3 regions of the Halalkalibacterium halodurans genome follow, and region 2 is predicted to be linked to each of the others. Evidence: riboswitches for the same ligand, from Rfam matches in the RefSeq annotation. Region 2 holds a riboswitch; each other region holds the start of a gene.
The links. A riboswitch is a leader RNA that binds a small molecule or an ion and turns the genes downstream of it on or off. The one in region 2 is predicted to bind S-adenosylmethionine.
Positions count from the first base shown of each region.

Region 1: linked by a shared signal. The riboswitch ahead of metK (methionine adenosyltransferase) and the one ahead of FED51_RS17715 (methionine ABC transporter ATP-binding protein) in region 2 are both predicted to bind S-adenosylmethionine.
Region 3: linked by a shared signal. The riboswitch ahead of FED51_RS08805 (methionine biosynthesis PLP-dependent protein) and the one ahead of FED51_RS17715 (methionine ABC transporter ATP-binding protein) in region 2 are both predicted to bind S-adenosylmethionine.

Region 1 covers NZ_CP040441.1:3,440,148-3,444,352, forward strand. Annotated here, with positions in the region: gene isdC (heme uptake protein IsdC) at 1-562, opposite strand, end outside; gene metK (methionine adenosyltransferase) at 971-2,170, opposite strand; SAM riboswitch class I at 2,325-2,437, opposite strand; gene FED51_RS16750 (hypothetical protein) at 2,551-2,907, opposite strand; gene pckA (phosphoenolpyruvate carboxykinase (ATP)) at 3,156-4,205, shown strand, end outside.
Region 2 covers NZ_CP040441.1:3,618,537-3,622,741, reverse strand. Annotated here, with positions in the region: gene FED51_RS17725 (YusG family protein) at 1-62, shown strand, start outside; gene FED51_RS17720 (MFS transporter) at 205-1,446, shown strand; SAM riboswitch class I at 1,558-1,670, shown strand; gene FED51_RS17715 (methionine ABC transporter ATP-binding protein) at 1,888-2,904, shown strand; gene FED51_RS17710 (methionine ABC transporter permease) at 2,954-3,553, shown strand; gene FED51_RS17705 (MetQ/NlpA family ABC transporter substrate-binding protein) at 3,569-4,205, shown strand, end outside.
Region 3 covers NZ_CP040441.1:1,776,756-1,780,960, forward strand. Annotated here, with positions in the region: gene FED51_RS08795 (asparaginase) at 1-406, opposite strand, end outside; gene prsW (glutamic-type intramembrane protease PrsW) at 627-1,274, shown strand; gene FED51_RS21100 (hypothetical protein) at 1,335-1,496, shown strand; SAM riboswitch class I at 1,606-1,715, shown strand; gene FED51_RS08805 (methionine biosynthesis PLP-dependent protein) at 1,888-3,024, shown strand; gene metC (cystathionine beta-lyase) at 3,021-4,193, shown strand; gene FED51_RS08815 (bifunctional homocysteine S-methyltransferase/methylenetetrahydrofolate reductase) at 4,190-4,205, shown strand, end outside.

The DNA of each region.
Region 1 (4,205 bases), 180 kb from region 2:
CTGTTTTCTTCGTATCAGTCGTATCGTTTTTGTTGCTGTCTTTAGTAGATGTTCCGTTTTCTTCCTGTTTTTCGTCATTTGTGCTTGCTACATTTACTTCTTGGATACTGCTCGTATCAAAGGAAAGACGAATCGTATAATCATGGTCATAGTCGATATCTTCCACCGTCACGTGAATCTTTGACTCTAACGGAGTTGATAGATCTGAAATTGGAAATTCAACGACCCGCTTATCCGCTGCTTCGTCCGTACTGACAACCGTTACATCACGGAAGCCACCATTGCTCGGCACTTTAAATTCTGTTACCCATGAACTATGGTTAATCGTCATTTGCATGGTCATGTTGCCACCGTTAACCGTCAAGCGCGCAGGTTTTTCCCAATAATCATTCGCCATTGAAGCCGAATCGTTATCGGCATGCAGAACCGTATATTGGATTGTGTATGTACCATCCGCCAGATTCTGCGCATGGGCACCGCTCGAAAGTAGTGTCCATGAAATAAAGCTAGTAACTAAAAAAACGGATAAAAACCATTGAAACCTTGATAAAATCCCCTTCATTGCCTTTCTCCTTTCAATCAATGAAAAAATAATTGATGAAATTGATTATTATTCTCACTCAATCGCAAAAAAATAAAACGATCGGTGTCGAACACAGGTGATAAATAAGTGAACATGATAATCATTCTCACCTGATACTTTAAAAAAAGCGCCCTTCCCCATATTTTATTGTTTAAATCCTTTGATATCATCACCCCCATGGCAACGATCACCTTTATGTGTCATGTTTTGGTACGAATTAATAGTAGCTCACAATGATAATCATTGTCAATTAGGAAGTGCGTTTTTTTCTTTCTTTTTACACAGTTTTTGATCGATTTGAAGAAAACTAGTGTTCACAATTGCTTTCCTTCCCTTCTTCATAAAAGAAAAAAGATGACTCCACTCATCATGAAGTCATCTTCTCCCCTACGCTTGTTGGCGTAAAATTTCAGCTTTATCTGTTTGCTCCCACGGCAACTCAACATCGGTTCGCCCAAAGTGACCGTATGCCGCTGTTTGTTTGTAGATTGGACGACGAAGATCTAACATTTTAATAATCCCCGCTGGGCGAAGGTCAAAGTGTTCCCGTACAAGCTCTACTAAACGTGCCTCTGACACTTGACCAGTTCCAAATGTATCAATCGAAATCGACACTGGCTTGGCAACCCCGATCGCATAAGCTAACTGGACTTCACACTTGTCAGCTAAACCAGCGGCTACAATATTTTTTGCTACATATCGAGCCGCATATGCTCCAGAACGGTCGACTTTCGTTGGGTCCTTTCCAGAAAACGCACCACCGCCGTGACGAGCATATCCACCATACGTATCAACGATAATTTTACGTCCCGTTAAACCAGCATCTCCCTGAGGGCCACCGATCACAAACCGGCCTGTTGGGTTAATAAAGTATTTCGTTTCTTCATCGATCAGCTCTTCTGGGACAACCGAACGAATGACATGCTGTTTTAGGTCGCTTTCAATTTGCTCCAGCGTCACTTCCGGATGGTGTTGTGTTGAAATCACAATGGTATCAATGCGAACAGGCTGATCGTTTTCATCGTACTCAACTGTGACTTGCGTTTTTCCGTCTGGACGTAAGTATGGAAGGATTTCATCTTTCCGTGCCTCTGATAAACGGCGAGCTAGTTTATGACTTAAAGAAATAGGTAGTGGCATGAGTTCAGGCGTTTCATTGTTCGCATAACCGAACATCAACCCTTGATCACCTGCGCCAATCGCTTCAATCTCAGCATCGGTCATTTGACCTTCACGGGCTTCAAGCGCTTGGTTAACACCTTGAGCAATATCTGGTGATTGTTCATCGATTGACGTTAACACCGCGCACGTCTCCGAATCAAAGCCATATTTTGCACGAGTGTATCCTATATTTCTAATGGTGTCACGTACGACTTTAGGAATATCGACGTATGTGCTCGTCGTAATTTCTCCAGCAACGAGAACCAAACCAGTCGTAACAGATGTTTCACATGCCACACGAGCGTTCGGATCTTCCTTTAAAATTTCGTCAAGAATGGAATCAGAAATTTGGTCACAAATTTTATCAGGATGTCCTTCTGTAACAGACTCTGATGTAAATAAGCGACGACTTCTTGTATCTGCCATTTACGAATATCCTCCCTTAAGCACACCCTTACCAACGGCAGGCTGCGCAAAACATGATACGGCACTCATTCTCCACAGCACACTTGCAAAAGTATAAAAATGAGGAAAACCCTTTTCCATTATGAGGAAAAGGGTTAATTAACATACCTTTCGCCTCTTATCTTTCAAGGCAACGCCTTGCAGGTTAGCACCTTTTCACCTTTGTTTAACAGGTGTTGGTTGCTGGGGTTTCTTCGGGCCTGTCCCTCCACCAACTCTGGATAAGAGTATCCGTTCGCGACATATCATAACGTAGATTGGGCACTGTGTCAATATGGTAATCATTGTTTATTAAAATGTTCATTCTTTTGTCTTGTTATTCATGACGAAAAAATGGTCAACTATTCTTTTCGAGTTTGCTGTGAATTTTCTTCTTCTGAATGGAGACGGTCCTCACGACTCTTATGCTCTTCCATCTCTTGCCGGATTTCTTCTCGCATTTGCAGTCGTAATAATTCATTTGCATTATCCCTCGGTTTTACTTGGCTGTACACCCCGCTAGCAGTTAACCCGATGATTAGTGCAATAATGACCTGCTCTCCCCATTCTTTCGGCAAAAACCAAAGAACCGAAGCAATTGCAACAGCAAGCAGCGAACGATAATTTTTATCCATATTCACCGCATTGCCGACGACGGTCACAAGGGCTGCCACCACCGCGGCTATTGTTGCAATGTCGAGAATAAATACATCCTGCATGCTAAAAGCCTCCTTAAGCCGATGCTTCTGTATCGTATGCATCTCTCACTTAAAGGGGAACCTTTTAGGAAAACTTAGCTAAAGCTAAGCCTTAATGGCAGAACATTACTTCCCTTAAGATGTATAGCTAATTTTATTTAAAAAGTGTCACATTTATCATTTTTTAATAATAGTATAGACTATTAATTTAAATGTGTTATACTAAATAAAAATCATGACATTCTTTTTAGGAAGAGGGGTCTGCTTGCATGAATACGATATCAACTACAACACGTCTTGAACAATTGCTGGGCGACCAGCACGTCTTAAAAAATGCACCAGCTTCTACTTTAGTGGAGAAATCATTGCTTCGTGGCGAAGGAAGGCTGACTGATACTGGTGCGTTAACAGTAGCTACAGGGGCTTATACAGGACGCTCACCAAAAGATAAATTTATCGTGGATGAGACTTCTGTCCATGAAAAAATCGAATGGGGACAAGTCAACCAAGCCATTGAAAAGGAAACGTTTCTACATTTATACGAAAAAGTTCTTACGTACTTAGCTGATAAAGATGAATTGTTTGAATTTCGCGGTTTTGCAGGGGCTGACAAGACGTATCGTCTTCCCCTTCAAGTCGTAAACGAATTTGCATGGCACAATTTATTCGCTCAACAGCTGTTCATTCAGCCAACAACTGAAGAGTTAACGCAACATACACCTGAGTTTACAATCGTCTCAGCGCCAGGTTTTAAAGCTGATCCGTCGGTAGATGGCACACGATCGGAAGCATTTGTGATCATCTCGTTTGAAGAGCGTATCGTCCTCATTGGTGGAACGGAATACGCAGGAGAAATGAAAAAGTCGATTTTTTCTGTTATGAACTACCTCCTTCCAAAGCAAGATGTCTTATCGATGCATTGTTCAGCCAATGTTGGGGTAGAAGGTGATGTCGCTCTATTTTTCGGGTTGTCGGGTACAGGAAAAACAACCCTATCAGCTGATCCAAACCGCAAACTCATCGGTGATGATGAGCATGGCTGGTCGGAGCGTGGCGTTTTTAACATTGAAGGCGGCTGCTACGCCAAATGTGTTAACCTATCCTACGAAAAAGAACCGCAAATTTGGAATGCGATCCGCTTTGGCTCCGTTCTTGAAAATGTCATCGTTGACGAAAAAACAGGGCTACCGGATTACAACGATACATCGTTAACCGAAAATACACGGGCAGCTTATTCTCTTGAAGCGATTCCAAACAGTGTGATCCCAAGCGTCGCAGGTCATCCGAACACGATTATTTTTTTGACGGCTGATGCCTTT
Region 2 (4,205 bases):
AAAACCCAGCACCAAATCAAGTGAAGTCTTATGTTGAGGGATGTGACCAGGGCTGGTGCTAAAAAGCTGTAACCCAAGCGAGAACAAGCTCGTTTGGGTTTCTTTAGTGGGGCAAAAAATTCATAGCCCTATTCGCTTCCTATTTCATGAAATTTCTACTAAACTATTTAGGGGTACGAAATTCTTTTGATGAGGAGAAGTGAGATGAGTCGTTTTATTCGTGAGTGGCACCAACAATGTAAAGGGTTTAATCGCAATGTACGCCACTTTTTTGTCTCCTCCCTTTTGTCTAACATCGGTTTAGGGATCTTCATGGTCATTTACAATTATTATATTCGGGAATTAGGATACGATGAACAAGTCAATGGACGCGTGATTGCAATGCAAGCAATGGCCACCGCGATTGCGCTACTACCTGCTGGTTTCATTAGCGATCAAAAAGGGCGAAAAAAGATGATCTTTATTGGTGCCTTGTTGACTGCGATTAGCTTACTGCTGCGTTCAATTTTTGCCGGTGAATCCCTCTTGCTGATGACCGCTTTTATGACAGGTTTTTTTCTCGCGTTTATTCAAGTGTCAGCCATTCCCCTTTTAGCGGAAAACTCATCGGAGAAAGAGCGAGTCCATTTGTTTAGCTTCAACTTTGCTTTAATTATGATCGCTAACGTCATTGGTAATTTACTAGGTGGGATACTGACAGATGCCTGGAATGTATTATGGGGAGTTTCGATGCTTAGTAGTGTTCGTCTGACATTGCTGATTGGTACCGCATGTTTTTTTGCCGCTTTATGGCCAGTGCTGCAAATAGAAGAGCGCTCTAAACAAGCAAATGCTCATCATGAGGACACTTCGCTTATTCAACAAATGAAACAACACCGCTCAAGCCTTAAACTGATCGGCTTATTTGCGATTGCCAATGTGTTAATTGGCTTTGGTTCAGGCCTCGTTATCCCCTATTTAAATTTATATTTTACCGATCGATTCGACATGAGCACGTCCCTAGTTGGCATTGTCCTCTCCATGGGTCAGGCGATGACTGCTATTGCTCTCATGGTCGGGCCGATGGTTGCCCATAAGTATGGCGAAGTACGAGCTGTTGTTTACTTGCAGCTCGCCTCTTTACCCTTTTTGCTCGTGGCCGCTTTTACGATGAACCCTTGGCTGGCCGTCCTAGCCTTTCTTTTCAGGCAAGCATTAATGAATGCTGGTAATCCGATTCAAATGGCGCTGATGATGAGAAGCGTGCATCCGGCGATGAAAGGATTGGCGAATTCAGTTGGACAAATGGTGTTCCAGCTCGGGTGGGCTGTCATGGGTCCTGTTTCTGCTGGAATCGTTGTCGTTTATGGGCCCTATACAGGGTATGCGATCGCCTTTTCAATGACGGCTATCTTATATTTGATCGGATCTGCCTACTTCTTTCTTGTGTTTCAAAGAGTGAATTAAACGAAAATTTAAACTATTTTACTATTGTTGACAAGGACTTTTTACCGTGATATTATTCTGACAATGAACATGCGAATAGTGTAAGAAAATCTCTTACGAATAGTAAGAAAACTCTTATCATGAGAGGTGGAGGGACTGGCCCGATGAAGCCCAGCAACCGCCAAGCAGCAAATCGCTTGGAAAAGGTGCTAATTCCTGCAAAGCGATGCTTTGAGAGATGAGAGAAGGGAAGACGTAAAACATTCCTTTCTGCTCATGGCGGAAAGGTTTTTTTGTTCTATTATGCAGTTTGATTCACGGAATTGTACTTTCTTACGATAATGATTTGCGTGCTCCTTGAGACGAAATTTGCGAGAGTGAGAGTTTTTGCTCTCGTACTGACTTTCGTTAAATTGGTAACGCGTAGACGAACTGATATATTTTTAGAAAAGAGGGCTTAACATGATATCGCTAGACGGCATAAGAAAAGTCTTTAAAGCGAAAACGGGATCGGTTACCGCTGTCGATGGCGTAAATTTAAAAATAAATGAAGGGGAAATCTTCGGTGTCATTGGCTATAGTGGTGCCGGTAAGAGTACCTTGATTCGAATGCTCAACATGTTAGAGCGTCCAACAGAAGGAAGCGTCATTGTGGCGGGGAAGGATCTTTCGAAGCTTTCCGATCGGGACCTTCGGATCGAACGGCAAAAAATCGGGATGATTTTTCAGCATTTTAACCTGCTATGGTCACGAACGGTCAGAAAAAACATTGCATTTCCACTTGAGATTGCAGGGGTTCCGAAAAAGGAGCGAGAAAAGCGAGTCGATGAGCTGATCAATCTTGTCGGTTTGGAAGGTCGAGAAGAGGCGTATCCGTCACAATTAAGTGGCGGACAAAAGCAACGTGTCGGAATTGCGCGAGCGCTTGCCAATAACCCGAAGGTGCTGTTGTGTGACGAAGCAACTTCTGCCCTTGATCCAAAAACGACGGATTCGATCCTCGATCTCCTGGTGGACATTAACGAAAAGCTCGGTCTTACGATTGTGTTAATTACACATGAAATGCATGTCATTCGAAAGATTTGCCATCGGGTCGCCGTCATGGAAGCGGGAAAAGTGGTTGAGGAAGGTCCAGTCCTCGATGTTTTCCGTAAACCGAAGGAGCATATAACAAAAGAGTTTGTAAAACAAGTAACAGAGCCGGAAGAGACGGTTCAGCATTTGCTCAATGAGGTGAAATCAGGACGCATCGTCCAACTAACCTTTGTCGGGGAGTCGGCTGAAAAGCCCCTCATTACAAATCTCATTCGCACCTTTGCAGTCGACGTCAACATTTTGCAAGGGAAAATTTCAAAAACACAAGAAGGTTCGTATGGAACGTTGTTTATCCACCTCGATGGACCGAAGGACGAAATTGAAAAGGCGATTACCTATATGCATGAGCAGCAACTAGAATTGGAGGTGATTGCCGGTGCTTGAGAATTTTAAGTGGGACGCTTTATGGGAAGCGACGAAGGAAACGATTTACATGACGTCCGTATCTGTTGTGGCGACCTTTGTCATCGGAATCATTCTCGGTTTAATTCTGTTTTTAACGAGCAAAGGAAACATGTGGCAAAATGTTGCCATTCATACGGTGTTCAGTGCGATAGTTAACATTTTTCGCTCCATCCCGTTCATTATTTTAATTGTTCTTTTAATTCCATTTACCCGAGCGCTGTTCGGTTCCATGTTAGGAGCCAATGCGGCGTTACCTGCGTTAATTATCGGTGCTGCTCCCTTTTACGCCCGGATGGTCGAAATTGCCTTGCGTGAGATCGATAAAGGGGTGATTGAAGCGGCACAGGCGATGGGGGCCGGCCATTTTCGAATTATTTGCCGTGTCCTTATTCCTGAATCATTCCCAGCGCTTATTTCAGGAATAACCGTAACGGCGATCGCTCTTGTGAGCTATACAGCGATGGCCGGTGTCATTGGTGCCGGTGGATTAGGACACTTTGCCTTTCTTGAAGGGTTTCAACGAAACAACCCTGAGATTACATTGGTGGCAACAATCACGATCCTTTTTCTCGTTTTTATCATCCAATGGATCGGCGATTTTTTCACAAATATAACAGACAAACGATAAGGGGGATTTTTTCAAATGAAAAAGTTTTTAAGCATTATTGGCGCGGCGACGCTTTCGTTATCACTTGTTGCTTGCGGTGGAACTAGTGAAGAGGACACGCAAGGGACTGAAGAAGCAGAAGGAGAAGCATCAGTGGATGAGCCTGTAACGATTAAAATCGGGGCTTCTGCTGTTCCGCATACTGAAGTGCTTGAATTTGCGGCACCTCTACTTGAAGAACGGGGGATTACGCTCGAAATTGAAACATTTACTGATTACATTTTACCTAATACAGCGTTAAGAGATGGAGATATTGATGTGAACTATTTCCAAACGCCAGGGTATTTGGCTCAGCAAATTGAAGAATATGACTATGATTTCGTAAGCCTAGGTGAAGTTCATGCCGAACCGATTGGAATTTATTCAAAAGAGTATAGCAGCCTTGAAGAGCTTCCAGAAGGAGCAGAGATTATTTTCAGTGACTCGATTAGCGACCATGGAAGAATCCTTCCGATCTTTGAACGAGCTGGACTGATTGAGCTTGACGTAGAAGAAGGGGAGCTTGCGACAATTGATGATATCTCTTCCAACCCGAAAAATCTCGTATTTGGCTCACAGCAAGTAGAGGCACGTTTCCTTGCGCCATCTTTTGAAAATGGTGAAGGAGATGCTG
Region 3 (4,205 bases), 1.8 Mb from region 2:
TAGCAGCCGTTTTGACAGCAGAAATAAAATTGTGTGGTCCGTCCGCTCCGAGCTCATTACTGGAACGCATCGCCCCTGTGACAACGACAGGGACTTCCCAATCGAGTAACAAATCTAGAAGGTAGGCTGTTTCTTCTAACGTATCCGTCCCATGTGTAATCACGACCCCATCAAACGATTCATTACCTACTCGGCTCTTTAGTCGCTCAGCCAACTGAAACATGAGCTCAGGTGTCATATGGGGGGAAGGAATATTGAGAAAATCATCGACTTCGATCGAGGCAATCGATGTTAACGATTCGACGGTGGCAAACAGGGGATTTGTCTCTTTAGGCTGTACGCCCCCTTTTTCATCTTCATGCATCGCAATCGTTCCACCTGTGTGTATAACTAAAACTTTTTTCATGGCTCGTTCTCCTTTTGGCGAATGGTTATACTGTTTGAGTGAAAACCAGACAAGTGAATCTGACAAAGTGTACCCCTTCACTCCAAGTTGTTCACAAGCATCATCATAACATAGCTGTTCAACTGTAAAAAAGTCTCTTTCTTATTGCAAATCCATTTCGTGAACCTTACAAAACGTTTACAATGGGGGTAGTGAGTTTGGACGGAGAGGTTGAGACATTGTGTTCAGTTTATTGACAGCCGCCATTGCTCCAGCCATGGCGCTTCTATGCTTTTTTTATTTGAAAAATGAATACGGCTCGCAAACCTTGGGCTTTGTCGTGCGAACCTTTTTAATTGGCGCGCTCCTGATGTTTCCAGTCATGGTGCTCCAACATGCGTTTCTTGCGGAAGGTTTCTTTGCGAATCCTTTGTTAAAAGCCTTTATTCTTTATGGATTTTTCGAGGAATTTTTCAAATGGTTTATGCTTTATTTTTTCGCCTACAAACATGTGGAATTTAACCGTCGGTACGATGGGATTATATTTGGTGTTTCCCTTTCGTTAGGATTTGCCTCTATGGAGAATGGATTATACTTAATTGCTAACGGTGTGGAAACCGCGATCGGTCGGGCGTTACTTCCAGTGTCAAGCCACGCAATTTATGGCGTGATTATGGGATACTATTTAGGACGAGCAAAAATGGAAGAAAAGCATCGAAAGAAATGGCTCTTTCTCTCGCTCTTTCTCCCGGTTTTGCTGCACAGCTTGTATGATGCAATTTTGTTATTGTGGAGCAAGCATTTTCTTTTTGTCATGGTGCCCTTTATGTTGGTATTATGGTGGGTAGCGATACAAAAAGTAAAACTGGCTAATCAACTGGACCGCTAATGAAAGGTAGAGAAGTAGATACGTCTACCTTTGAAGAAAATGAATGGAGGTGTAGAGAGCATGGCAAAGGAACGGTACCGTGTCGTCATTCGCTGCCCTGAATGCGGTGAACGCTACATTCTTCGTGGCCACCGAAACGAAAAAGGAGAGTATGAAACGGGGTTTAAACAATGCATTTGTGGCAACGAAGATCACCTTTATATTGATGGTGCCCCAGAATAATCCATTCGCACCGTGAAAAAATAAACGAATTGAAAGAATGTTGTTGCATTTTCGCTAGAATTGTTGTAATTTTTATAAAAAGGTCTTGAAAACAAAATAGTGTCTCGTATTCTTATCCAGAGAGGTGGAGGGAACGGCCCGAAGAAACCTCAGCAACCAGCCACGATCCTGTGGTCAGGTGCTAATTCCTGCAAGCATTATTTGCTTGAGAGATAAGAGGAAGCGAGTGAGATCCAACACCTACTTCTTCTTAATCTTACATGACGAGAAGGTAGGTGTTTTTTTACACAATCAGAAAAGATCGAACTTTTCAGATAGTTTAAGGAAAATGAAGGCTTTCGCAACTTGGCGACGAGCTGATTTTTCCAATAGATGGATAGGAGGAGCAACCATGAATCGTAAAGAATTAGAAACAGCTTTAGTACAAATCGGAAATCGAATGGATGATCGAACAGGTGCGATCAACACGCCTGTTTACTTTTCGACCGCCTATCGTCACTCCGGAATTGGCGAATCCACTGGCTATGACTATGCACGGACAGGGAATCCCACGAGAGAAGTGCTTGAAAAGGCGATTGCTACGTTAGAAAACGGAGATCAAGGGTTTGCCTGTAGTTCCGGTATGGCAGCTATCCAAACGGTTTTTTCTCTTTTTCAATCAGGGGATGAAATTATTGCTTCCCAAGATTTGTATGGAGGGACGTACCGCTTGTTTGAAGGTGGCTGGAAAAAGTGGGGGCTTTCTTTCTCCTATGCTGATCCGCGAAATCTTGCAGCGTTAGAACAGCAAATAACAGAAAAAACGAAGGCGCTGTTTATTGAAACCCCTACGAATCCACTCATGCAAGAAGCAAATATTCGTGAGCTTGCCGCCCTTGCTAATAAACATGGGTTGCTGCTGATCGTCGATAATACGTTCTATACGCCACTTTTACAACAACCATTAAACGAAGGGGCCCATATCGTCATCCATAGTGCGTCAAAATACTTAGGCGGACACAATGATGTCATCGCTGGATTGATTGTTGCCAAAGGACAAGAGCTATGTGAGCAGATCGCCTATTACCATAACGGAATTGGCGGAACGCTCTCAGCCTTTGATTCATGGTTGCTCATTCGTGGGATGAAAACTCTTGCTCTACGAATGGAGCAGCATCAAAACAATGCGAGGGCTATAGCGTCTTACTTAGAAAAGCATGAAGGAGTAACGGATGTTCTTTATCCTGGACGGGGTGGGATGCTTTCCTTCCGCATCCAATCGGAGAGCTGGGTTAACCCGTTTTTACAATCGTTGAAGCTCATTTCATTTGCAGAGAGCCTAGGGGGAGTCGAGAGCTTAATGACCTATCCGGCGACGCAAACCCATGCCGATATTCCAGAGGATGTGCGGATCGCTAACGGTGTATGTAATCGCTTGTTGCGATTCTCAGTTGGGATCGAACATGTGGGTGATTTGATTGCCGACCTCGATCAAGCGTTCAACCGTGTCATCGAGCAGTCAGCGGTGAAAGGAAGTGAAGCACAGTGAGCGAACAGTACAGCTTGCAAACAAAACTACTTCATAATGAGCATAAGGTTGACCAGGCAACTGGTGCGGTAAGCGTACCAATCCAACACGCTTCTACGTTTCATCAGTTTGACTTTGATACGTTTGGAACGTATGACTATAGCCGTTCGGGTAATCCGACACGGGATGCTCTCGAAGCGGCGATTGCTGAGCTTGAGGGAGGCAATCATGGATTTGCGTTTGCTTCTGGGATGGCTGCCATCTCCACAGCGTTTATGCTCCTATCAAAGGGCGATCACGTTGTCTTAACGAAAGATGTGTACGGTGGGACCTTTCGCCTCGTAACGGAAGTTTTAACCCGGCTTGGAATTGACCATACATTTGTTGATATGACAAACTTGGCGGAAGTGGCGGCGGCCATCAGACCAAATACCCGTGTCCTTTATATGGAGACGCCATCCAATCCGACGTTGAACATTACCGACATTCACGGGGTCGTTTCACTGGCAAAAGAACACGAATGTCTCACCTTTCTTGACAACACCTTTTTAACACCTGCTTTGCAGCGACCGCTAGAACTTGGAGTCGATGTCGTCCTCCATAGTGCGACGAAATTTATTGGAGGTCACAGTGATGTTGTCGCAGGGCTGGCGGTGACAAAGGATGAAGAACTGGGAAAAAAGCTCGCCTTTTTACAAAACTCGTTCGGCGCTATTTTAGGCGTTCAAGACGTATGGCTCGTTCTCCGAGGTTTGAAAACACTTCATGTGCGGATGGAGCACGGAGAGAAAGGGGCTCAGCAGATCGCCGAATGGCTTCTAGGCGTCCCGGAAGTGAAGCGAGTCTACTACCCTGGTTTAAAAGATCACCTAGGACACGAATTGCAAAAAAGGCAGGCGGAAGGGTTTGGCGCTGTGCTATCGTTTGAGCTAGAAAATGAAGAGGCGGTTCGAAGGTTCGTGGAACATGTAAAGCTCCCTGTTTTTGCTGTCAGTTTAGGAGCGGTAGAATCGATCTTGTCTTACCCCGCCAAAATGTCCCATGCCGCGATGCCGAAAGAGGAGCGGGAGGCAAGAGGCATTCGTGATGGATTGCTTAGACTTTCAGTCGGGTTAGAAAAACCGGAAGAACTAATGGCTGACTTTAAAGCGGCATTTGCTCACGTTCGAGGAAAGGTGGAACATCTATGACGAACTTGGTCG